Regions from separate parts of the Microbacterium sp. 05N427 genome, predicted to be linked through region 1. Evidence: predicted binding sites of a transcription regulator. Region 1 holds the regulator's gene; each other region holds the start of a gene.
What was found. Region 1 encodes LexA, which represses DNA repair genes until DNA is damaged. Its sites were predicted from a motif close to TCGAACANNTGTTCGA; they were not measured.

Region 1 (7,776 bases):
ACGGCGTCGCCGTAGCGGGCGATGACGTCAGCCGCCCACTCGGGGTTCTCGAGTGCCGCGGTGCCGAGGTTGATGCGGGTGGCACCGGACTCCAGCGCCGCCTCGAGGCTCGCGTCGTCGCGGATCCCTCCGGACAGCTCGACGTTGACGCTGCGGAACTGTTTGATCACACGGCGCAGGATGGCTGTGTTGCTGCCGCGGCCGAAGGCGGCGTCGAGATCGACCAGGTGGATCCACTCCGCTCCCTGATCCACCCACTCGGCGGCGGCGTCCATCGGATCGCCGTAGCTGGTCTCGCTTCCCGCCTCGCCCTGGGTCAGGCGGACGGCCTGGCCGCCGGCGACATCGACCGCCGGAAGGAGGGTCAGAGAGGGGGCCTGTGCGAACTCGTTCATGTCGTCCTTCGGGTCACGATGCACCGCGCGCTTCGGGCACGGCACGAGAGAAGAGAGTAGTCCGCGTGCGGGCGGGGCACCAATCCCCCACCGTCACACGACGGGGACGGATCAGAGGGTGGAGATCCAGTTCCGGAGGAGCTGGATGCCGGCCTCGCCGGACTTCTCCGGGTGGAACTGGGTTGCGGAGAGCGGGCCGTTCTCGACCGCGGCGAGGAAGCGCGAGCCGTGCTCGGCCCAGGTGAGGTGCGGCGCCGGGAACGGCGGCATGACTTCGAGCTCCCACGTCTGCGCGGCGAAGGAGTGCACGAAGTAGAAGCGCTCGTGCTCGATCCCCCGGAACAGCACGCTGCCAGGGTCGGGCTCCACGGTGTTCCAGCCCATGTGCGGCAGGACCGGTGCATCGAGCTCGGTGACGATGCCGGGCCACTCGCCGAGCCCGTCGACCTCGGCGCCACGCTCGACCCCGCCCGCGAACAGGACCTGCATGCCCACGCAGATGCCCAGCACGGGACGACCGCCGGCCAGGCGCCGCTCGATGATCTCATCCCCGCCATGCGCGGCCAGTGCCTCACGGACGGCCGCGAACGCGCCGACCCCTGGTACCACGAGGCCGTCGGCCTCGAGCGCGGCCACGCGATCGCCGGTGAGCTGAGCATCGGCGCCGGCGCGGATCAGCGCCTTCACCGCGGAGTGCACATTGCCGGATCCGTAGTCGAAGACCGCGACGGTCGGACGACGACCCTCCGCCCCCTCGCTCACAGCGCGCCCTTGGTGGAGGGCACGCCGACCACCAGGGGGTCCAGAGCCTTGGCCTGACGGAACGCACGCGCGAAAGCCTTGAACTCGGCCTCTGCGATGTGGTGCGGGTCGCGACCACTGATCACGCGCACGTGCACGGTCAGGGCGGCGTTGTACGCGATCGCCTCGAAGACGTGACGCACGAGGGATCCGGTGAAGTGCCCGCCGATGAGGTGGTGCTCGTAGCCGGCCGGCTCGCCCTCGTGCACGAGGTAGGGACGACCGGAGATGTCGACGACCGCCTGCACGAGCGCCTCGTCCAGCGGGACCAGCGCGTCGCCGTAGCGTGAGATTCCGCTCTTGTCGCCGAGCGCCTCGCGGATCGCCTGCCCGAGCACGATCGCCACGTCCTCCACCGTGTGGTGCGCGTCGATGTGGGTGTCGCCCGAGGCGCGCACGGTGAGGTCGGTCAGCGAGTGCTTCGCGAACGCCGTCAGCAGGTGGTCGAAGAACGGGACCGAGGTATCGATGTGGCTCTGACCCGTGCCGTCGAGGTCGAGGTCGAGCTCGATCGTCGACTCGGACGTGGAACGTGTACGGCGCGCGGTCCGGGCCGCAGCGGGGGTCTCAGCGGTCATGAGGCCGATCCTATCGAGGCGAGGGCGTCCAGGAATGAGGTGGTCTCGGCCTCGGTGCCTGCCGTGACGCGCAGGTGGTGCGGGATGCCGACATCGCGGATCAGCACCCCCTTGTCGTAGAGGGCGCGCCAGGTCGCCGCGGGATCGGCGACACCGCCGAACAGCACGAAGTTGGACCAGGACGGGTGCGGCGCGTACCCGAGAGCTTCGAGCGTGGCGGAGATCCGATCGCGCTGTGCGACGATCTCGTCGACCATCGCGAGCATGATGGGAGCATTCCGCAGTGCCGCGACCGCAGCCGCCTGGGTGAGCGCGCTCAGGTGATACGGCAGGCGCACCAGACGCAACGCATCGATGAACGCCGGGTCCGCGGCGAGATAGCCGACCCGCGCTCCGGCGAAGGCGAAGGCCTTGCTCATGGTGCGGGAGACAGCGAGCCGCGGCCGGCCTTCGAGCAGCGTCAGCGCCGTCGGCGAATCCTTCGGGGCGAACTCCTGGTACGCCTCATCGACGATCACGATGCCTCGCGCGGCCTCGTAGACCGCCTCGATCACGTCGATCGGCAGCGGGGTGCCGGTGGGGTTGTTCGGCGCGCACAGCAGGATCACGTCCGGATCGTGCTCCCGGACCTGCGCGACCGCCTCGTCGACCGTCAGCTCGTAGTCCGGGTGCCGAACGCCGGCGATCCAGGTCGCGCCCGTGCCCTGGGCGAGCAGAGGGTACATCGAATAGGTCGGCGCGAATCCGAACACGGTGCGCCCGGGACCGGCGAAGGCCTGCAGGATGTGCTGGAGCACCTCGTTGGATCCGTTGCCCGCCCAGATGTTCGCGGCCACGAGGTCGTGGCCGAGGTAGCCGGCGAACGCCTCGCGGAGCTCGGTGAACTCGCGGTCCGGGTAGCGGTTGACGTCGCGCAGCGCGACCGCGATGTCGTCGAGGATGTCGCTCGCGACCTGCTCGGGAACCGGATGCGTGTTCTCGTTCACATTCAGCGCCACGGGCAGCGGCGCCTGCGGCGCGCCGTAGGGACGCAGCCCGCGGAGGTCGTCACGAAGGGGTAAGTCGTCGAGCGAGACAGTCACCCTGCCATGCTAAGCGGCCGAGCTGTGCGGTTGACGTCGCATGACAGCAGGTTGACGTCAAAGTACGGGATCAGCGTCCGGTCGAGCCGTACTCCGCCGGGATGGCCAGGTGCTGCCCGACCTCGATCACGCCGCCGTCGACGAGGTTCAGCTGCGAGATCTTGGCGACGACGTCGCGCGGGTCGGCGTTCGGCGCGACCTCACCCGCGATCGACCACAGCGTGTCGCCGGGCTGCACGGTGACGGTCGCGAAGGTGTTGCCCGTGGTCTGCTCCCCGGAGGCGAGCGCGGATCCGCCGCTCAGCACCGCGAACGCGATCGCCGCAGCCACCGGGAGCGCGACCAGCGCGGCGAGCACGCGCCGACCGCGTGCGGTGATCCGCAGTCGCGTGGCGAGAACCGGACCGGCGAAGGTGATGCTGCTCATGGTGCTTCTCCTCAGTGTGTGTGTCGGTCCGCCTCTCCCCGGATCGGGATCCTGTGTGGAGGATCTTCGAATCCGGGCCTCTGGAGAGGCGAACCTACGTACCGAAACTACTTTCGAGTTCGAACATCTGTCAAGCGTTCTTCGAATATCGGTTCCGATGATTCACCGACACGCTCGAACAGATCTATCGATTCCGCCCCGATCTCGGATACGGTTTCGATACGAAGACCCCATCACGGACCACCGACATTCGAATCGCCGCCCGCGAATCCATGCCGATTCCCGGATCCGCGAGGGCCCGATGCACACGAAGGAGATGGCATGAGCGACGGTGCGAACCTCGGCTCCGAGGCCCCGCGGACGCGGCGCCGCAAGAGCCTCAGTGCGAAGCAGATGGCGATCCTCGAGGTCATCCAGACCTCGATCGCCCGGTACGGATACCCGCCGAGCATGCGCGAGATCGGCGACGCCGTGGGTCTCAAGTCCCTCAGCAGCGTGACGCATCAGCTCGGCCAGCTCGAGCTCAGCGGCTACCTGCGCCGCGACGCCGGCAAGACCCGCGCCATGGAGGTCCTCATCGACCTGCCCGGCCTCTCCACCGAGAACCCCGCCGACACCGGTCCCTCGGTCGGCGACGCCGCGCTCGTGCCCCTCGTGGGCCGGATCGCCGCCGGAGTGCCGATCACGGCGGAGCAGCAGGTCGAGGAGATCTTCCCCCTCCCCCGTCAGCTCGTCGGCAAGGGCGACCTGTTCATGCTGAAGGTCTCCGGCGAATCCATGATCGATGCCGCCATCTGCGACGGCGACTGGGTGGTCGTGCGCTCACAGGGCACCGCGGAGAACGGCGAGATCGTCGCCGCCATGCTCGACGGCGAAGCCACCGTCAAGACGTTCCGCCGCCGTGACGGCCACGTGTGGCTGCTCCCCCGCAACAGCGCTTTCGAGCCGATCCTGGGCGACGACGCCACGGTGCTCGGCAAGATCGTGGCGGTGCTGCGCGCGGTCTGATCCGCGCCCGCCGCACCACGCACACCACGCACCACAAACGTCGAGGCCCCCTCTGCGCACCGGGGCCCCCTCCCAGATCCGGATCTGGGAGGGGGCCTCGGTGCTGCGAGGGGGCCTCGATGAAGTACGACGCCGTGCGCGGGCCGCTCAGACGGCGACCGACACGTCCTCACGGACGCGGCGGGTGGCCTCGACGATGTTGCGCAGCGAGGCGTTGGTCTCCTCGTAGCCGCGGGTCTTCAGGCCGCAGTCCGGGTTGACCCAGAGCTGACGCGTCGGGATCTCCTCGACGGCGCGGCGCAGGAGCGCCTCGACCTCGGACGTGTCCGGCACACGCGGCGAGTGGATGTCGTACACGCCGGGGCCGATGCCGTGGTCGAAGCCGGCCGCAGCGATGTCCGTCACGACCTCCATGCGGCTGCGGGCGGCCTCGATCGAGGTGACGTCCGCATCGAGCGCCCGGATCGCGTCGATCACGACGCCGAACTCGGAGTAGCAGAGGTGCGTGTGCACCTGCGTGGCGGTCTCCGCTCCCGCGGTGGAGAGGCGGAACGACGCGACGGACCAGTCCAGGTATGCCGGCTGGTCGGCCTTCTTGAGCGGGAGCAGCTCGCGCAGCGCCGGCTCGTCGACCTGGATGACGCCGATTCCGGCGGCCTCCAGGTCTGCGATCTCGTCGCGCAGCGCGAGGGCGACCTGGTTCGCGGTCTCGGCGAGCGGCTGGTCGTCACGGACGAACGACCAGGCGAGGATCGTGACCGGGCCGGTCAGCATGCCCTTCATCGGCTTCGCGGTGAGGGACTGCGCGTACTCCGACCAGGCGACCGTGATCGGCGCCGGGCGCGACACGTCGCCCCAGAGGATCGACGGGCGCGTGGCGCGGGATCCGTAGGACTGCACCCAGCCGTTCTCGGTGACGTCGAAGCCGTCGAGGTTCTCGGCGAAGTACTGCACCATGTCGTTGCGCTCGGGCTCGCCGTGCACGAGAACGTCGAGGCCCAGCTCCTCCTGCAGCGTCACGACCCGGCCGATCTCCTCACGGAGGAAGCCGTCGTACTCGTCCGCCGTGATCTCGCCCTTGGTGAACTGCGCACGAGCGCGACGGATCTCGCCCGTCTGCGGGAAGGATCCGATCGTGGTGAGCGGCAGCGCCGGCAGGTCGAGTGCGATCGACTGCGCGGCCACGCGGGCCTCGTAGTCGCCGCGGTCGAAGTCGGCCTCGGTCAGCGCAGAGGTGCGCGCCCGGACGGCGTCCACGCGGACGCCGGGAGCGCTGAGCCTGTCCGCCAAGGAGGCGGAGGCGGCGTCGAGCTCGGCGACGATCGCGGAACGCCCCTCGGCGAGACCCTTGGCAAGGGTCGTGACCTGGGCGACCTTCTGGTCGGCGAAGGCGAGCCAGTCCAGCAGGCGGGCGTCGAGCTTCGTCTCGTCCTCGACGTCGTGCGGCAGGTGCTGCAGCGAGGTCGAGGTCGCCGCGGCAACGCCGGCGGCGCCGAGGCCGCGCAGCGCCTCGAGGGTGTCGAAGGCCGCGGAGAGGTCGCCGCGCCAGATGTTGTGACCGTCGATCACGCCGCCGACGAGCACCTTGTCGGCAAGACCCGGGACGGACGCGGGGACGGTGCCGCGCACGAGGTCGAGGCCGATCGCCTCGATCGGAGCGGCGGCGAGGACGGCGAGGTTCGCGTCGAGAGCCGCATACGGGGCCGCGACGAAGATCGCCGGGCGCTCCGCGAGACCGCCGAGGACCGCGTATGCGCGCTCCGCGGCCGCGCCGAGCGCAGCCACCGAGGCCGGCAGCGACTCGCTCACGAGCGCCGGCTCATCGAGCTGCACCCACTCGGCGCCGGCGGCCTTGAGCGCACCGAGCACCTCGGCGTAGACCGCGACGAGGTCGTCCAGCCGCGACAGCGGGTCGAAGCCCTCCGGCGCCTCGTCGGCGGCCTTGGCGAGGGCGAGGAAGGTGACGGGTCCGACGAGCACCGGGCGCGTGCGGAAGCCGGCCTCCGCCGCCTCCTGCACTTGGCGCACGACGCGGTCGCTGGACAGTGAGAACACGGTGTCCGGTCCGATCTCGGGCACGAGGTAGTGGTAGTTCGTGTCGAACCACTTCGTCATCTCGAGCGGCGCGCGCTCACCCTCGCCACGGGCGACGGTGAAGTACGCCGGAAGGCCGATCGTGCCGTCGGCGGACCGCAGGTCCTCGAAGCGCGCGGGGATCGCGCCCACGGTGACCGCGGCGTCGAGCACCTGGTCATAGAACGAGAACGACTCGGGGATCGCCGAGTCGGAGCGGCCGAGACCCTGCGCCGCGAGGCGGTCGCGCGTCGTCGCACGCAGCTCTGCTGCGGTGCGCTCGAGCTCGGCTTCGTCGATCCGTCCGCCCCAGAACGCCTCGACGGCCTTCTTGAGCTCACGGCGACGGCCGATGCGCGGGTAGCCCAGGATGGTTCCCTCGGGGAATGCGGTCATGACGGTCCTCTCTGACGGAAGGGGGAAGGAAGCGGCTTAGCGCGCGCCGCTGGTCTCTGCGAACCGGAGGGCGCCGCCCGGCGGGGAGGGCGCCGTGCCTTCGGGGATGACCCCGGCGGCGGTGAGCACGTCCAGCACGGTGCGGTGCTGGTTGAACGCGTACAGGTGGATACCGGGCGCCCCGCCCTCCACGAGCTCGCGCACCAGCTCCGCCGCATGCGCGACGCCGATCTCGGTGCGGCCCTCGACGGTCGGCTCGACCTCGAGGTCGATGGACAGCTCGGCGGGAAGCTCCTCACCGCTGAGCTCGAGCACGCGACGCAGGCGTGCGGGCGACGTGATCGGCATGATGCCGGGCAGGATCGGGATCGCCACGCCCGCGCGGCGAGCGCGCTCGACGAAGGCGAAGTAGTCGTCCGGGTGGAAGAACAGCTGCGTGATCGCGAGGGTCGCCCCTGCAGCCTGTTTGGCCAGCAGCGCGTCGATGTCCTGGTTGCGGTACGTCGAACGCGGATGCCCGTTGGGGTAGGCGGCGACGGCGATGTTCACCTTCCGGCGCGGCGTCACCTGCACGGCCCCGGGAACACCGGGGATCGGCCGCTCCTGGTAGGGCGCCCTCTCGGCCTGGGCCCGGTCGATCAGCTGGACGAGCTGCGCCGAGCTCTCCAGGTCCCCGAGGAACGGCTGGCTATCGTCGAGCGGCGGATCGCCGCGCAGGGCGAGGAAGCTGAGGATCCCGGCGTCGAGGAACTCCCGGATCAGTCGCGAGGCTCCGGCGTACGTGTTGCCGACGCAGGTGAGGTGTGCGAGCGGATCGACGGCGGTGTGCTCGCGGATGTAGCGCAGTACGTCGAGCGAACGCCCGCCGACGGATCCCCCCGCACCGTAGGTCACGGAGATGAACCGCGGTGCCGCTGACGCGAGCTGCTGGATCGTCTCGTGCAGCGCCTCGATCGGCGCCGTGGTGCGCGGCGGATACAGCTCGAAGGAGATCGGGACGCGCGGAACGACGGCCC
Region 2 (7,776 bases), on a different contig from region 1:
ATCTCGTCGGTCATGCCTCCAGCGTGTCACGCCCCTGAGCGCTGCGGGGGCCGCCGCGCGGAGCGCCGGCGCCCGTGGTGCGTTCAGCCGGCGGCGGGCCAGGGCATGGGCCGCTCGGGCAGGCGCGCGCTGTCGTCGGGGAGGTGCGGCAGCGACTCTCCCCCGGCGCGGATGCAGAGCCAGCGCAGCTCGCCCGGACTGTCCGGACGGGCGCGCCACGTGCGAGGCACGCCCTGGCCGACGCGGACGACCGAGCCGGGCCCGACCTCCACGACGTCGTCGCCGACGCCCATCTGGCCGCGCCCGGCGAGAAAGACGTAGAGCTCCTCGATCCGCGCATGCGTATGCCAGTAGCCCGCCTCCTCGCCCGGGACCAGGGCGTTGGCGGTCATGCCGATGTACTGCATCGTCAGCTCGTGGTCGACGACGCGCCGGCCGTCGCGCGATCGCGTCTCGTCGAACCCGCCGTGGAAGGCCCGCCACTCGTCGGGGCTCCCGATGCTCGTGATCTCGTAGTCGCTCATCCGCTCTCCTCCTCCGTGCCGGCGCGCGTCGCGTCGCCGCCGCCCTTTGCGTCGCCGCCGCTCCAGGACCGGAACCAGCGATCCCCCTCCCGGGTATACACGATGCGGGTGTGCCTGCGGTCCGTCGCGCCCTGCCAGAACTCGATCCAGCTCGGCACGATCCGCCAGAGCACCCAGTCGCCGTCGGCGACGCCGGCGCGCGCAGTCGCCGAACGCGCCGCGAGGTCGGCGGCGCTCTCGTCGGCGGGGGCCTCGACCACCACCCCGCGCACCCGCACCGCGCGCAGCACCGGCTGCCACCAGAAGTTCAGCGCGGCCGCGGGATTCGCCGCGAGCTGCCGGCCCTTGGCGGACGAGCGCGTGCCCGCGAACGCCCAGCCGCGCTCGTCGACGTCCTTGAGGATGAGCGTGCGCGCGTCCGGGATGCCGTCGGCGTCGACCGTCGCCAGGGTCGCCGCATGCGGCTCTGCGACGCCCGCCTCCGCCGCCGCCGTGATCCAGTTCAGGAACAGCGCAAGCGGATCGTCCGGCACGGAATCGGGATGCAGCGCGGGAGGGGATCCCGTGAGCGAGGGGCGTTCGCGCAGCCAGACAGCGGGCGTGGTGTCCATGTCCCCATCCTGCAGGACCTCGCCCGCCGGGGGGTCAGCGCCCCGCGATCCGAGCCGCGGCCGCACGGATCTCGTCGTGCGGGAGCGCGAAGCTCTCATGGCCGTCGCGGCCGATCATGTCCTCCGCTGCGACGAGGGCGTTCCACACCGCCTCGTCGACCGCCTGCACCGCCGCCGTGAGGAACGGATCCATCCGCCCCCACGGCACGAAGCGCAGTTGCTCGTACTCGGCTCGCTCGTCGGACGGGAACACCGAGCTCAGCGCCCCGGAGTTCGCCGTCGACAGCGCCAGCACGATGTCGCCGGAGAAGTGGCTGCCCGCGGTTCCGCTGCGCCCGAGGCCCAACGCACCGCGGCGGGCGAGCGCAGCGCACTGCCCCGGCAGCAGCGGCGCGTTCGTCGCGATGACGACGATCGCGGATCCGGCACCGCTCACCGCGCGCCCCGCGGCCCGATCCTGAGCGAACCAGTCGCTGTCGTCCATCGGGTTCGGCGCCGCGGTCTGCTGCCCGAGCGGGATGCCGCCCAGGCGCAGCTGCGCCCTCGAGCCGAAATTCGCCTGGATGAGCGCGGCGACCACGTACTCGTCCTCGCCGTGGCGCACGACCCGGGAGGCCGTGCCCGTGCCGCCCTTGAAGCCGTAGCAGTTCATGCCGGTGCCTCCGCCGACGTTCCCCTCCGCGACCGGCCCCGCCGTCGCCGCATCCAGCGCCTGGATCGCATGCTCCGGTCGCACGTGGCCGCCGTTGATCTCGTTGAGGTAGCCGTCCCACGTCTCCCCGACGACCGGCAGCAGCCACTGCGCCGCCAGGTCAGGACGATTCGCGGCGAGCCAGGCGTCCACGCCGGCGTGCACCGGCCCCACGGCATGCGAGTTCGTGATCGCGATCGGCAGGGCGACGGATCCGGACTCGTCGATCCAACTGCGGCCGGTCAGCTCGCCGTTGCCGTTGAAGGAGTGCACGGCTGCGGCGCACGCATCGCCCACGCCGTCCCGCCCGCGCGGAAGGATCGCCGTCACCCCGGAGCGCACCGCATGCGCGCCCTCCCCCGCGATCAGCGTCGTGAATCCGACCTCGAGGCCTGGAACGTCCGTGATCGCGTCCCGCACGCCGGGCTCGCCGTCGAAGACGACGCCGAGATCGCGGGCGCGCGGGCGTCCCTCCTGCTGCGGTGAGGTGGGATGCAACGTCATCACGTCTCCGATCTGCTTTGAACGAGTGTTCAGAAGTTTACGACAGATCACTCCTGATTGCTTGACATGATCGACTTAACGCTCTTGAATCACTGTTCAAGCGCCGTTGCTGTCCCGATGCACGGCGGATCGAACCAGGAGCCGATGATGCCCCGATCTTCCCCCGACGATATCGTGGTCGCCGCGCCGGCCGACGCCGCCCTCACCGGCGGCACCGCGCTCGCCCGCCGCAGGCTGGGCGTCTGGGCGATCGTGTTCTTCGTGATCTCCGCCGCGGCACCGCTCACGGTCGTCGCCAGCGCCGCCCCCACCGACTTCCGCCTCGCGGGGATCGGCGGGCCTGGAGCCATGCTCGCCTCGGGCATCGTGCTGATGCTGTTCGCCGTGGGGTTCACCGCGATGTCGCGCTATGTCCGCAACGCCGGTGCGTTCTACATCTACGGAGCGAAGGGTCTCGGCAAGCCGATCGGGATCGGGATCGTGTTCGTCACGATCTTCTCCTACGCGGCGCTCTGCATCTGCTTCTACGGCTTCGTCGGCTTCTTCGGCGAGATGACGTTCTCCGCACTGTTCGGGATCGAGCTGCCGTGGACGGTCTACGCCCTCATCGCCTTCCTCGCGGTCGGCATCCTCGGCTATCGCAAGATCGACGTCGGGGCGAAGATTCTCGCGGTGCTGCTCACCGCCGAGGTCGCGATCCTGCTGATCCTCGCGATCGGCGTGCTCGCGCAGGGCGGCCCCGAGCCGATCTCGTTCGCCGCGTTCGCTCCGCAGAACGTGTTCTTCGCCGCCGGCAGCGGCGCGCTGTTCGTGTTCGGCTTCGGCGCCTACCTCGGCTTCGAGAGCACTGCGATCTACACCGAGGAGGCGATCCGTCCCACCCGCACCGTGCCGATGGCGACGTACATCGCGATCGCGTTCCTCGGGATCTTCTACGCCTTCACGTTCTGGATCCTCACGGTCGCGTTCGGCGTGGACGGCGTGCTCAAGCTCGCGCAGGAGGACACGTTCCAGGACATGGTGTTCAACGCCGGCGAGCAGTACCTCGGCCTCTGGGCGTCGATCACGATGCGCATCCTGATCGTGACCAGCTTCTTCGCCTGCCTGCTCGCGTTCCACAACGCCTGCACCCGCTACCTGTTCTCGATCGGTCGTGAGCGGCTGCTGCCCGCCTGGCTCGCCCGCACGCAGATCAAGACCCAGGCGCCCCACCACGCGAGCCTCGTGATGAGCATCATCTCGCTCGCCGCGATCGTGATCACGCTCGCGACCGGTGCGGATCCCTTCCTCGGCTTCGCGCTGCCGGTGTACTCGGTGGGTGTGGCGGGCCTCGTGTTCGCGCAGGCGGTCGCGGCGATCGCCGTCGTCGGCTTCTTCCTGCGCGACCGTCGAGGGCACAGCGTCTGGCGTGTGCTCGTCGCACCGGCGCTCGGAGCGATCGGCCTCATCGTGGGATGGGTCCTCATCGCGACGAACTTCAGCCTCGTCTCGGGCGTCGAGGGCCCGATCAACATCGCGCTGCTGGCGCCGACCCCCGTGCTGTTCTTGGCCGGGATCGTGATCGGCTTCATACTCAAGGCCCGCAACCCGCGCCACTATGCTGAGCTGACCACGGTGGTCGTGGACGACGAGGGCTGAGCGCGCCGCTGCAGGATCCGGACGTGGCGGCTCCGACAGTTCGCAGGAAGGGGTCGCCGTGCCGGCACCGCACAAGCACAGCGCTCGCCGCGCGGAGCTCATCTCGGCCACCCGCCGTGTCGCAGGCCGGAGCGGTTTGAACGCGACGAACGTGCGCGCTGTCGCGGCCGAGGCGTCGGTGAGCGCCGGCAGCGTGCTCTACTACTTCCCGAGCTTCGACGACCTCATGTACGCGACCGTCGAGGGCGTCCTGGAGGAGATGTACGAGCACCGCAGGGTGATCGCGGAGCAGGAGCCGGATCCGATCCGACGGCTCGCGAAGCTCGTCGAAGCCGGTGTGCCCGACGAGATCAGCGACCATCTGCGCATGGCCTACGAGAGCATCCCGCTGCTGCGCGAGCAGCCCCAGTACCGTCCGCTGCATCGCTCGATCGTCGAGCGTCAGGTGAGCCTGTACCGATCCACGATCGAGATCGGGGCGGCACTCGGCGCGTTCCGGCCCGCGGCGGAGCTCACCGTGATCGCGCGCAACATCGTCGCGCTCGAGGACGCTTACGACCTGTATCCGCTGATCGGCCTCGAGCTCGGCGCGGCGACCTGCCGCGCGAACATCCTGTCGTACGCGTCGCTCGCGCTGGGCTGCGAGTTCACCACCGAGTGACCCGCCACGCACGCCGAAGGCCCCAGAATCCTCTTCGGGTTCTGGGGCCTTCGCGATGCGAGGGCGGCGGTCAGCGCGTCGTGAGCGCCTGCAGAGCCTCGGCGAGCGAGACGGTGTCGCGCTCGCCGCTGCGGCGGTCCCACAGCTCGACCTGACCGTCGGCGGCGCCGCGGCCCGCCACGAGCACGCGCGGCACACCCACGAGCTCGGCGTCGCCGAACTTGACCCCGGGCGAGACCTTGGGGCGGTCGTCGTAGAGCACGTCGAGACCCGCGGCCTCGAGCTGGGCCGCGGCCTCCGCCGCCACGTCGAAAGCGACCTGGTCGCGACCGGCTGCCACCACATGCACGTCGAACGGCGCGACCGAGGCCGGCCAGATGAGTCCCTTGTCGTCGTTGTTGAGTTCGGCGATGATCGCGAGGATGCGGGTCACGCCGATGCCGTACGAGCCCATCGTGACGGTCACGAGCTTGCCGTTCTCGTCGAGCACCTTGAGCCCGAGCGCGTCGGCGTACTTACGGCCGAGCTGGAAGACGTGGCCGATCTCCATGCCGCGCGCGAGATGCACGGGACCGGATCCGTCGGGCGCGGGGTCGCCTTCGCGCACGTTTGCGATCTCCACGATGCCGTCGGCCGAGAAGTCGCGGCCCGCGATGACGGAGTGCGCGTGCTTCTGGTCGATGTTCGCGCCGGTGATCCAGCTCGTGCCCTCGACGACGCGGGGGTCGAGGAGGTAGCGGATCCCGGTTGCGGACTCCTCGCCGAGGATCGCGCCGGTGGGCGACCACGGACCGATGTACCCCTTGACCAGCAGCGGGTGCTTCTCGAAGTCGTCGGGGGTCGCCGGCTCGATCTCGGCCGGGGCGAAGGCGACCTCTGCGCGCTTCTCGTCGACCTCGCGGTCACCGGGGATGCCGATGACGACGAGTTCGCGCGTGCCGTCGAGATGCGTGAGCGCGAGCACGACGTTCTTCAGCGTGTCGGCCGCTGTGAACTCTCCCTCGAGGTTCGCGTTCGCGTGCGTCACGAGCGTCTCGATCGTGGGCGTGTTCGGCGAGTCGAAGATCACGGGAGCGCCGTCCGCGAACGGAACCGTCTCGGGGATCGCGGTCGTGTACGCCTCGACGTTGGCCGCGTAGCCGCCCTCGGAGCGCACGAAGGTGTCCTCGCCGACGGGCGTCGGGTGCAGGAACTCCTCGCTGCGGGACCCGCCCATGGCGCCGGCATCGGCCTGAACGATGACGTACTCCAGGCCGAGGCGCTGGAAGATGCGCTCGTAGGCGTCGCGCTGCGCCTGGTAGCTGATGTCGAGGCCGGCATCGCTGGCGTCGAAGGAGTAGGCGTCCTTCATGGTGAACTCGCGTCCGCGCAGGAGACCGGCGCGGGGCCGGGCCTCGTCGCGGTACTTGTCCTGGATCTGGTAGATCGTCAGCGGCAGGTCCTTGTACGAGGAGTACAGGTCCTTCACGAGCAGCGTGAACGCCTCCTCGTGCGTGGGCGCGAGCAGATAGTCGCCGCCCTTGCGGTCCTGCAGGCGGAACAGCAGGTCGCCGTACTCGTCCCAGCGACCTGACGCCTCGTATGCCTCACGCGGCATGAGCGCCGGGAAGTGCACCTCCTGTGCGCCCGCGGCGGCCATCTCCTCGCGGACGACCTTCTCGATGCGGGCCTTGACGCGCAGGCCCAGCGGGAGCCAGGCGAAGATGCCCGACGCCTGCGGTCGGATGTATCCGGCGCGGATCAGCAGCTTGTGGCTCGCGACCTCGGCGCCGGCCGGGTCTTCGCGGAGCGTGCGGAGGAAGAAGTTCGAGAGACGTGTGACCACCAGGCAAGTGTACTGACGGCGATCGCCCCGCCTGTGCGCGCTGCAGAGGCGGGGCGATCGGCCGTTCGGATCAGTTGAGCGCGCGGGTGCCCGCCGGGATGATGCCGCCGGCGTAGATCTCCGCCGCGTTGTCCTGCAGCGCCGTGAGAGCGACGCGCTGCGGCAACGGGCCGTAGGAGATGCGGGCGACGCCCAGCGCCTCGTACTCGGTCGAGGTGAGAGCCCCGGGCAGACCGATGACGCTGACCTTGCCGTGTCCGATCCCCTCGACCAGAGCGCGGGTGGTGTCGGCGTCCAGGATCCCCGGCACGAACACGCAGGTGGCGCCGGCGTCCAGGAAGGCCCTGCCGCGCTCGATCGCATCGGCCAGGGACTCGGCGACGGGGCGACCGCCGCCCCGGACGAACGCGTCGGTGCGCGCGTTCAGCACGAATGGCATTCCCTCGGCCTCGCCAGCCCGGATCATCGCCTCGACGTCGGCGGTCGCTTCCGCGAGGGGACGCAGCCGGTCCTCGACGTTCGCGCCGACGACGCCCGCGCCGATCGCGAGACGCACGGTCTCCCCCGGGTCGCCGTAGCCGTCGTCGAGGTCTGCGGTCACCGGCAGCTCGACCGCGGCCGCGATGCGGCCGACCATGTCGAGCATGAGCTCGCGCGGGATCGCGCCGTCGGCGTAGCCGTAGGAGGAGGCGATGGAGTGGCCCGCCGTCGCGATGGCGGTGGTCTCGGGCAGGGCGGCGATCGCCCGGGCGGAGACGACGTCCCACACGTTCACGACGCGGAGGATCTCGGGGGCCGCGTACAGCGCGGCGAGGGTGCGGGCCTTGTCGGCAGAGGTGGTCATGGACACAACGCTAATACCCGGCTCCGACCGCGGGGTCGGCCTAGGCTGAACCCATGCTGCAGCGCCGATCGCACGTCGCCCCGTCCGCCGCACAGAGCGAGCTCGCCACCGCGCTCGCGGCACTGCGCACCGAGATCGATGCGCCAACGGGGTTCCCGCCCGAGGCTCTCGCAGAGGCTGCATCGGCCACAGCGCCCGCGCCGGAGCTGGACCTGCGCGACATCGCCTTCGCCACGTTGGATCCGGCCGGATCCATGGATCTCGATCAGGCCTTCCAGATCGAGCGGAGCGGATCCGGCTACACCGTCCGTTATGCGATCGCGGATGTCCCGTCGTTCGTGACGCCGGGCGGCGCGCTCGACGAGGCGGCGCGCGCCCGCGGCGAGACGCTGTACGCGGCGGACGGGACGATCCCGCTGCATCCGCCCGTCCTCAGTGAGGGTCGTGCCTCGCTGCTGCCGGATCAGGACCGGCCCGC
Region 3 (7,776 bases), on a different contig from region 1:
ACCCGCCGATCGGGGTCAGGAACGCGCCGGAGAAGGAGATCGCGACGCCGCCGGGCGGGTGTGCGGCGAGGGCCGCGATCGCCGCGGGAGCGGATCCGAGATCCAGCACGCGGCCGAGCATCCCTGCGCCGTCGGGGACTCCGACGAATGCCACCCCGAGAGCGGCCGGATCCACGAGCTGCAGATGCACGTGATGGTCCGTGAACCCGCCGATCACCGTGCCGTCCGCCACGCTCACGCCGTCACTGCCCGATCTCGGTGCGCACCGCGTACAGCTCGGGGAAGAACGTCAGATCGAGGGCGCGCTGCAGGAAGTCGACGCCGCTGGATCCGCCCGTGCCGATCTTGCGTCCGATCGTCCTGGTGACGGTGCGCAGGTGCCGGAAGCGCCAGAACTGGAAGTTGTCCTCGACGTCGACGAGCTCCTCGCACGCCTCGTACAGGTCCCAGTGGTCATGGGGGTTCTCGTAGATCCGGGTGAGCACGGGCACGAGCGAATCGTGCATCCGGTAGGGCTGGCGCACGTCGCGGTCGAGGATCTCCGCAGGGATCGGCAGGCCGCGGCGCGCGGCGAACCGCAGGAACTCGTCGTACAGGGTCGGCCGCTCGAGCTCCGCCGTGAGCATCGCCAGGTTCTCGGGATGGGAGCGGAACACGCTCAGCATCCGCTCGTTCTTGTTGCCGAGCGCGAACTCGACGGCGCGGTACTGCACGGACTGGAAACCCGAGGAGTTGCCGAGGTCGCCGCGGAACTGCGCGTACTCCGTGGGGGTGAGCGTCGCGAGCACCGACCACTGCTGCGTGAGCACCTCCTGGATGTGCTTCACCCGTGCCATGTGCTTGAGGGCCGAACGCAGGTCGTCCTCGGCGAGCCGGTCGCGCGCGGTGCCGAGCTCATGCAGCACGAGCTTGAGCCACAGTTCGGTCGTCTGGTGCTGGATGATGAACAGCATCTCGTCGTGGTGCTGCGGCACGCTGACCGGGTGCTGCGCGCTGAGGAGCCGATCCAGGTCGAGGTACGACCCATAGGTCATGCGATCCTTCAGATCGGTGACGATGCCCTCTTCGAGCGCACGCTCGTTCTCGGTCGTGTTATCCGGCACGGGGCGACCTCCTTGTCGTTGAACATGTCCAGTATTTCATCGGCGCTTCGGAAGCGTCTGTGATCGGTGCCATCGCTCCGCCCGGTGATTCACCTCGCTGGACTTGTCCTCGGGGCGGCGAGCGTGTAGACGAGCATGTGAACCGGGGTCCCGCTCGCGCGCTCTCCGTGTTCACGCGGCCGATGCGGAGACGGAGTCCTCCTCCACGAACATCACGCGAGGCGGCGGTGTGTCCGAGTATTCGACGCCGGCAGGGGTGGTCCAGACGATGGTCCCGCCTCGGTGCTGCCGGGCGGTCCAGCGCCATCTCGGGTCGACGTCGGGGTGTTTGAGGGCGTGATGGGTGGCGCAGAGGCACGCGAGGTTCGTGATCGCGGTGGGCCCGCCACGGGCGTAGTCATAGGTGTGATCGATCTCGCATCTGCGCGCGGGTCTACGGCAACCCGGGAAGCGGCAGGTTCGATCGCGAGCCCGGAGATGTCGTCTCATCGCGTCGGTGGGCTGATAGGCCGTGGTGCGGGCGATCATCCCCGCGTCGTCCAGATGCAGGCGCCGCCAGGCCGCGGCGGATGCGGCGATGCTGCGCGCGGAGGCGGCGTCGATCGGTCCGTGCCCGTCGAGTTCGGCCAGGCGGTCGTCGATGCCGGCGAGGGTCGCGGCGCTGACGGTGACCTGCACGGTGGGCCGGATGCTGTCGAGGATGTCGGCGTCGTCGTCGATGCGGCCGGTGAGCAGCCGCAGCAGGGTCCGGTCGCAGCGCACCTGATCCAGCGACCGCGCGTCGCCCAGCGCATCGGGGGCCGCGCCGTCCTGCTTCGCCGCGCGGAGGATCGCGCGCCCCTCCTGGGTGACCAGGTCGTAGGCGGAGTGGATGAGCACGGCGGGGCCGGTGACGTGCAGGGTCGCCTGTCCGCGTCCCTCGTCGGTCACCGTGACGACCCGCTCGTCCTGTGCGCGGTCGTGCTGCTCCTGCACGGTCGCGGGCGCGAGCGCGGCGACGACGCTCTCGGCGAAGGCCTTCGTGCGGGCGCGCGTCTCGGCGGACGCGTAAGGGACGACCGCCGTCTCGTAGGCCGCCGCCACGGCGTCGTCCCCGGCGGGCAGGTCGCGGGCAGCCTCCACGATCACGTCGGCGTGCGCCAGCGTGAGCGCACCGGCGGCGAGGGCTTCACGCGTGCCCGGGAGACGCTCCTGCAGAGTGTGCGCGTTGGCGAGCTGTTTCGCCGCGGCGTAGGCGGTGATCCGCAGCCCCGCGGAGAACTCGCTGATCATCGAGCGTTCGGCCTGCTCGAACCCGTCCTGACCTGGTCGGATCTCATCGAGAAGCAGCCGTACTCGCTCGGCGAGTCTCTCCGCCTTCCTGGCGTGCAGCCGGGCGATCTGGCTGTCGATCTCGGCGCACTCCGCGACCAGCGCCGCGCTGCGGCGGAGCGTGTGGTCGGGAGCGATTTCCATGCCTTCAGCCTAGAACATAGCACCGACATTGAGTGGGCAAAGTCAGGATCTGTGGACAACTAGTATCGCACATGTGTTTGACGGATCGAAGAGCGGATCCACGGGGTTCGACCGCGCGGCTAGGCTGGGATTCGACAGCGCCTAGGGTTCCGGGGTTCGCCCGACTGGTCCGAGCGGCGCCACGTCGGGCCTTCGTGGGTCGGGCGTCATCTGAACGGACAAAAGCCTGGAGGAACCACGTCCGTCGCGCCCGCGGCGGACCGAAGGTTCCCATGTCTCTTCTCGCATTCGTCCTGGTCTTCTCCGCCGCTGTCGCGCACGCGGGCTGGAACGTGCTCGCGCACGGTATCAGCCGCGCCGGTCTCCCTTTCCTCTGGTGGGGCGCCGTCGCGAGCACGGTCCTCTGGGCCGGAGTGGTGCCGTTCACCGGCGGCCTCGGAACCGACGACATCGGCGGCTTCGCCCTCGGCGTGCTCGTCTCGAGCGTGCTCCACGTGGTCTACATGGCGGTGCTGCAGCACGGGTATCGCGTCGGCAATCTGTCCACGGTCTACGCGACCGCGCGCGGCACGGGGCCGTTCCTGTCGGTCATCATCGCGATGCTGCTGTTCGGGGAGCGTCCCACACCGCTCGCGCTCGTCGGGGTGGCGGTCGTCATCGTCGGGATCGTCGCGATCGGCTTCGTGGATCGGGCGGGGGTCGTGCGTCTCGACGCCGGGGCTGGCGACCGCCGACGGATCGACCCTGGACTGCTGTTCGGCGTGCTCACCGGCATCGCGATCGCGCTCTACACGATCTGGGACGCGTTCGTCGTGCGCTCGTTCTCGCTCTCCCCGGTCGCTTTCATGGTCGGCACCGCCGGCATGCAGGCGGTGTACTACTCCGCCGCGATGCGCCGCCGGTGGCCGGCCGCCGCGGCGCTGTGGCGCACCGAGTGGCGCCGCATCCTGGCCTTCGGGATCCTCTCGCCGTTGTCGTACATCCTCGTGCTGCAGGCGATCAGGATCGCGCCTGTCGCGCTCGTCGCACCGCTGCGCGAGGTGAGCGTGGTGCTGGTCAGCCTCTTCGGCGCCTTCGTGCTGCGCGAAGGCCGCCCGGCCTGGCGGATCGGCGCCGCGGCGGTCGTCGTCGCCGGGATCGTACTGCTCGCGGTGTGAGGGGCGTGGCGGGCCCTTCGACAAGCTCAGGGACCGGGACCGCGACCGGCCTGGGGTCGAGCTGACTCAGGGACCGGATCCGCGACCGCTCTCAGCCGCCCACGGCGCGGAGGTACTGGCCGTCGGGGGAGATGCCGGATCCGGAGACGGTGAAGCGCACGATGCTGGAGAGGTAGCGGTCCTCGCTGGCCTCGAAGATGCGGCCGTCGGCGCCCCGCGAGGTACGGCTGAGGCGCAGGATCGGGGTGCCCTGCGGCACCTGCAGCAGCGTCGCGTCCTGCTCGTCGGCGGCGACCGCGTCGATCTCGTGCTGCAGGCCCACGATGGGGTGCCCCTGCGAGCCCAGGAAGTCGGTGATCGAGATCGCGTCGGTGTCGATGGCGAACAGCAGGCGGCCCACCTCCTCGGTGTAGAACAGCCGCTCCAGCATCGTGGGGCGGTCGTCGAGGAAGCGCAGCCGGACGACGCTCACGATCGTGTCGTCGGGATCCACCCCGAGAGCCTGCGCCTTCTCGGTTCCCGCGCGGCGCAGGCTCAGCTCCTGGGTGCGCGCACCGGGGCGGGCGCCCAGCTCGCGGGCCCAGCGGGTGAACGGCACGGACACGTCGACCGCCTGGGTGGCCTTACGCTCCACGACGCGCGCAGGCCGTCCGCGGGCGGTTTCGATGAGGCCCTCGGCGCGGAGGGTGGCGAGGGCGTTGCGGATGGGGCCGCGCGACGTGCTCCAGCGTTCCGCGAGCTCCGCTTCGGTCGGTACCGCGTCTCCCGGACGCAGCCGGCCCGCCGTGATCCTGGCGCGCAGTTCGTCGGCGATCTGGGTGTAGACAACCTCGGGCACATAGGCATACTACTTCGTCGCCACGCTCGGGCGCACCCTCGTTCCTTAGGTGTTCATTCAGGCGAATCACGGGTAAACAGTCGGGGAACAGTGCCGAGGTAGGTATACATCTCGACCGCGGGCTTGAGAGAGTCTTCGAGGATTCCCTCCGCACCTGAAACCCGAAAGGTCCTCATGAAGCTTCGCGCTCTCACTGTCGCGGCCGGCGCCGCCGTGCTCGCCCTCGGCCTCGCCGCGTGTTCCGGCGCTGCCGGTGCCGCCACCGGCACCGATGCGCCCGCCGCCGCGAACGGCGGCTACGCCGTCGACGCGAACACCCTCGTCTTCGGTGTCGTGCCCGACTCGGTCGACACCCAGACCAACTACCAGCCGCTCATGGACTACCTCGCCAAGGAGACCGGCAAGAAGGTCGAGTACCACGAGTCGACCGACTACGCCGCCCTCATCGAGGCCGCCGTCGCCGGCAAGGTCGACGTCGCCTCGTTCTCCGGCTTCACGTACATCACCGCCACCAACGCCGGCGCCAAGCTCACCCCGATCTCCTCCATCGTCACCAAGCAGGGTCAGGAGCCGGGCTACTACTCCGAGGCGATCGTGCCGAAGGGATCCTCGATCTCCTCGATCAAGGACTTCAAGGGCAAGAAGGTCTGCTTCGTCGACCCGTCGTCGACCTCGGGCTACCTGTTCCCGAGCTACAACCTGCTCAAGGACGGCATCGACGCCAAGACCGGCGTCACCCCGGTGTTCGCGGGCAAGCACGACGTGAGCGTGCAGAAGGTCGGCGAGGGCAAGGAGTGCGAGGCGGGCTTCGCCGAGGACTCCGAGGTCGCCAAGAGCGACAAGGTCACGGTCGTCGACAAGACGATGGTGCCCGGCGCCCCGCTGGTCTACTCCTCGGCGCTGCCGAAGGAGACCAGCGACAAGGTCGTCTCCGCGCTCAAGGAGATCACGATCGACGACATCGTGAAGGCGGGCGTCAAGAACGCGGACAGCGACGCGTTCAAGGCGACCTTCTACGCGACCAAGCCGGTCGACGACAAGTACTACGACATCATCCGCGACATCTGCGACAAGACCAAGGCCGATCAGTGCAAGAAGTGATCTGACCGATCACGTCCTCATCGGGGTCATTGAGCGGGTGCGGCGCCCTTCGTCTCGCCTTCGGCTCGCTCAGGGACCGGTTGCCCCCGGTTCCTGAGCGGGTGCGGCGCCCTTCGTCTCGTCGCTGCGCTCCTCGCTCAGGGACCGGTTGCCCCCGGTTCCTGAGCGGGTGCGGCGCCCTTCGTCTCGTCGCTGCGCTCCTCGCTCAGGAACCGAGGACGGTCGCCGGCCCGGCATCTTCACTCAAGGACCCCGATCACAACCAGGAGCGCAACACCATGAGCACCTCCACCACGGAGCCGGTCATCCGCCTCGCCGGCGTCACCAAGCAGTTCGGCGCCACCACCGCCCTCAACGGCGCGGACCTCGAGGTCGCGCGCGGCGAGATCGTCGTGCTCCTCGGGCTCTCCGGATCCGGCAAGTCGACCCTACTGCGGCACCTCGACGGACTGGAGACGCCGACCTCGGGCAGCGTCGAGGTGCTCGGATCCTCCGTCCCGGCGCTCAAGGGCAAGGCGCTGCGCAGCCTCCGCAGCCGGGTCGGATTCATCTTCCAGCAGTTCGAGCTGGTGCCGTCGCTCACGGTGCTGGAGAACGTGCTGACCGGGTCGCTCTCGTCCGTGCGCGGGGCGCGCCTCGGGCTCTGGGGCTATTCGAAGGACGCGAAGCTGCGCGCCCTCGGCCACCTCGAGCGCGTGGGGCTGCTGGATCGCGCCTACCAGCGCAGCGACACCCTCTCCGGCGGCCAGCAGCAGCGCGTGGCCATCGCCCGCGCGCTCATGCAGCGCCCCGAGATCCTGCTCGCGGACGAGCCCGTCGCCTCGCTCGATCCAGAGTCGAGCGACCAGGTCATGGCGCTCATCCGCGAGATCGCGGCCGATCAGGGCCTCACCGTGGTGTGCAGTCTGCACCAGGTCGACCTCGCCATCAGCTGGGCCGATCGCATCGTGGGCCTCCGTCACGGCGAGGTCGTGCTGAACACCTCCACGACGGGCCTCAGCAAGGCCGAGGTCATGGAGATCTACGGCCGAGTCGCCACGACCACCGCCGACCTCACCGCCGTCACCACCGAGCTCATCGAGCAGGGGATCGCGACGCCGGCTGCGCCTGCCGCTTCGACGGGCTCAGCGACCGGCGGGTCCGTCGGGGTGCGCTCGTGACCGTCGTCGCCGCTCCCCGCCGCGAAGGCTACGTCGGCGGCCTTCTGTCGCGCGCCCCGCAGCGGCAGGTGTCGCCGGAGCGCATCGCGGCAGCGCTGACGCTCATCGTGCTCGTCGGGCTCGGCATCGCCTCGCTCGTGCAGAGCGGATTCTCGCTCACCGGCGTCCTGTCGAGCTGGGGCAACGCGCAGCGCTTCATGACCCGGGTGGGGGCGCTCAGCTTCCCCGCCCCGCTCGACCTGCTCTGGCTGATCGCGCTCACCGTGGGCCTGGTGCTGGTCGGCACGCTCGTCGCCGCAGCGCTCTCGGTGCCGATCGCCTACCTCGCCGCCGCGAACACCACGCCCGGACCCGTCTGGCGCGGGATCGCCCGGTTCATCGGCGTGCTCACCCGCTCGATCCCGGACGTGGTGCTGGCCATGGCATTCGTGCTCATGTTCTCGCTGGGCACGCTGCCCGGCATCCTCGCGATCGGGATCCACTCGATCGGGATGATCTCGAAGATGTTCGCCGACGCGATCGAGCAGATCGACGAGGGCCCGCGTCTCGCGATCCGCGCCGCGGGGGGCACCAAGCTGCAGCAGTTCACCGCGGGTGTGCTGCCCCAGGTGCTGCCCAGTTGGGTCGCCACCGTGCTGCACCGCAACGACATCAACCTGCGCGGCAGCGTCGTGCTCGGTTACGTCGGCGTCGCGGGACTGGGTCTTGAGATGTCCTACGCGTTCAAGGCGCTGAACTACGGCCGCGGCCTCGGGATCGCGCTCGTGATCTTCGTGCTCTGCGTCGTGATGGAGATCGTCTCGAGCGCCGTGCGCGGCGCGATGCTCGGCGAGACCGTTCAGACGCGCTCGTGGATCGACCGGATCCTGCATCCGCGTCTCCGCCACCCGGCCGACGCCGCGAGCGGTCCGGCTGCCGCAGCCGCGAAGCCGGCCTGGGCGGCGTCCCCCGCCGCGGCCGTG

Region 2: a site for LexA is predicted at 2,348-2,363, ahead of AC1DG4_RS15510 (DmpA family aminopeptidase). Genes of this name have one in related genera too.
Region 3: a site for LexA is predicted at 2,624-2,639, ahead of AC1DG4_RS14580 (HNH endonuclease signature motif containing protein). Genes of this name have one in related genera too.

What each region holds. Positions count from the first base shown of each region.
Region 1 is NZ_JBFTMT010000007.1:304,986-312,761, reverse strand. It holds gene priA (bifunctional 1-(5-phosphoribosyl)-5-((5-phosphoribosylamino)methylideneamino)imidazole-4-carboxamide isomerase/phosphoribosylanthranilate isomerase PriA) at 1-395, opposite strand, end outside; gene hisH (imidazole glycerol phosphate synthase subunit HisH) at 507-1,157, opposite strand; gene hisB (imidazoleglycerol-phosphate dehydratase HisB) at 1,154-1,774, opposite strand; gene AC1DG4_RS09590 (histidinol-phosphate transaminase) at 1,771-2,856, opposite strand; gene AC1DG4_RS09585 (LysM peptidoglycan-binding domain-containing protein) at 2,927-3,283, opposite strand; gene lexA (transcriptional repressor LexA) at 3,605-4,291, shown strand; gene metE (5-methyltetrahydropteroyltriglutamate--homocysteine S-methyltransferase) at 4,439-6,760, opposite strand; gene AC1DG4_RS09570 (methylenetetrahydrofolate reductase) at 6,797-7,776, opposite strand, start outside.
Region 2 is NZ_JBFTMT010000016.1:57,195-64,970, reverse strand. It holds gene AC1DG4_RS15525 (LOG family protein) at 1-14, opposite strand, end outside; gene AC1DG4_RS15520 (cupin domain-containing protein) at 84-524, opposite strand; gene AC1DG4_RS15515 (pyridoxamine 5'-phosphate oxidase family protein) at 521-1,135, opposite strand; gene AC1DG4_RS15510 (DmpA family aminopeptidase) at 1,170-2,330, opposite strand; gene AC1DG4_RS15505 (APC family permease) at 2,478-3,968, shown strand; gene AC1DG4_RS15500 (TetR family transcriptional regulator) at 4,027-4,629, shown strand; gene AC1DG4_RS15495 (proline--tRNA ligase) at 4,700-6,454, opposite strand; gene AC1DG4_RS15490 (isocitrate lyase/PEP mutase family protein) at 6,525-7,298, opposite strand; gene AC1DG4_RS15485 (RNB domain-containing ribonuclease) at 7,352-7,776, shown strand, end outside.
Region 3 is NZ_JBFTMT010000014.1:30,689-38,464, reverse strand. It holds gene AC1DG4_RS14590 (amidohydrolase family protein) at 1-238, opposite strand, end outside; gene kynA (tryptophan 2,3-dioxygenase) at 243-1,103, opposite strand; gene AC1DG4_RS14580 (HNH endonuclease signature motif containing protein) at 1,275-2,558, opposite strand; gene AC1DG4_RS14575 (EamA family transporter) at 2,831-3,715, shown strand; gene AC1DG4_RS14570 (GntR family transcriptional regulator) at 3,807-4,553, opposite strand; gene AC1DG4_RS14565 (phosphate/phosphite/phosphonate ABC transporter substrate-binding protein) at 4,728-5,654, shown strand; gene phnC (phosphonate ABC transporter ATP-binding protein) at 5,933-6,814, shown strand; gene phnE (phosphonate ABC transporter, permease protein PhnE) at 6,811-7,776, shown strand, end outside.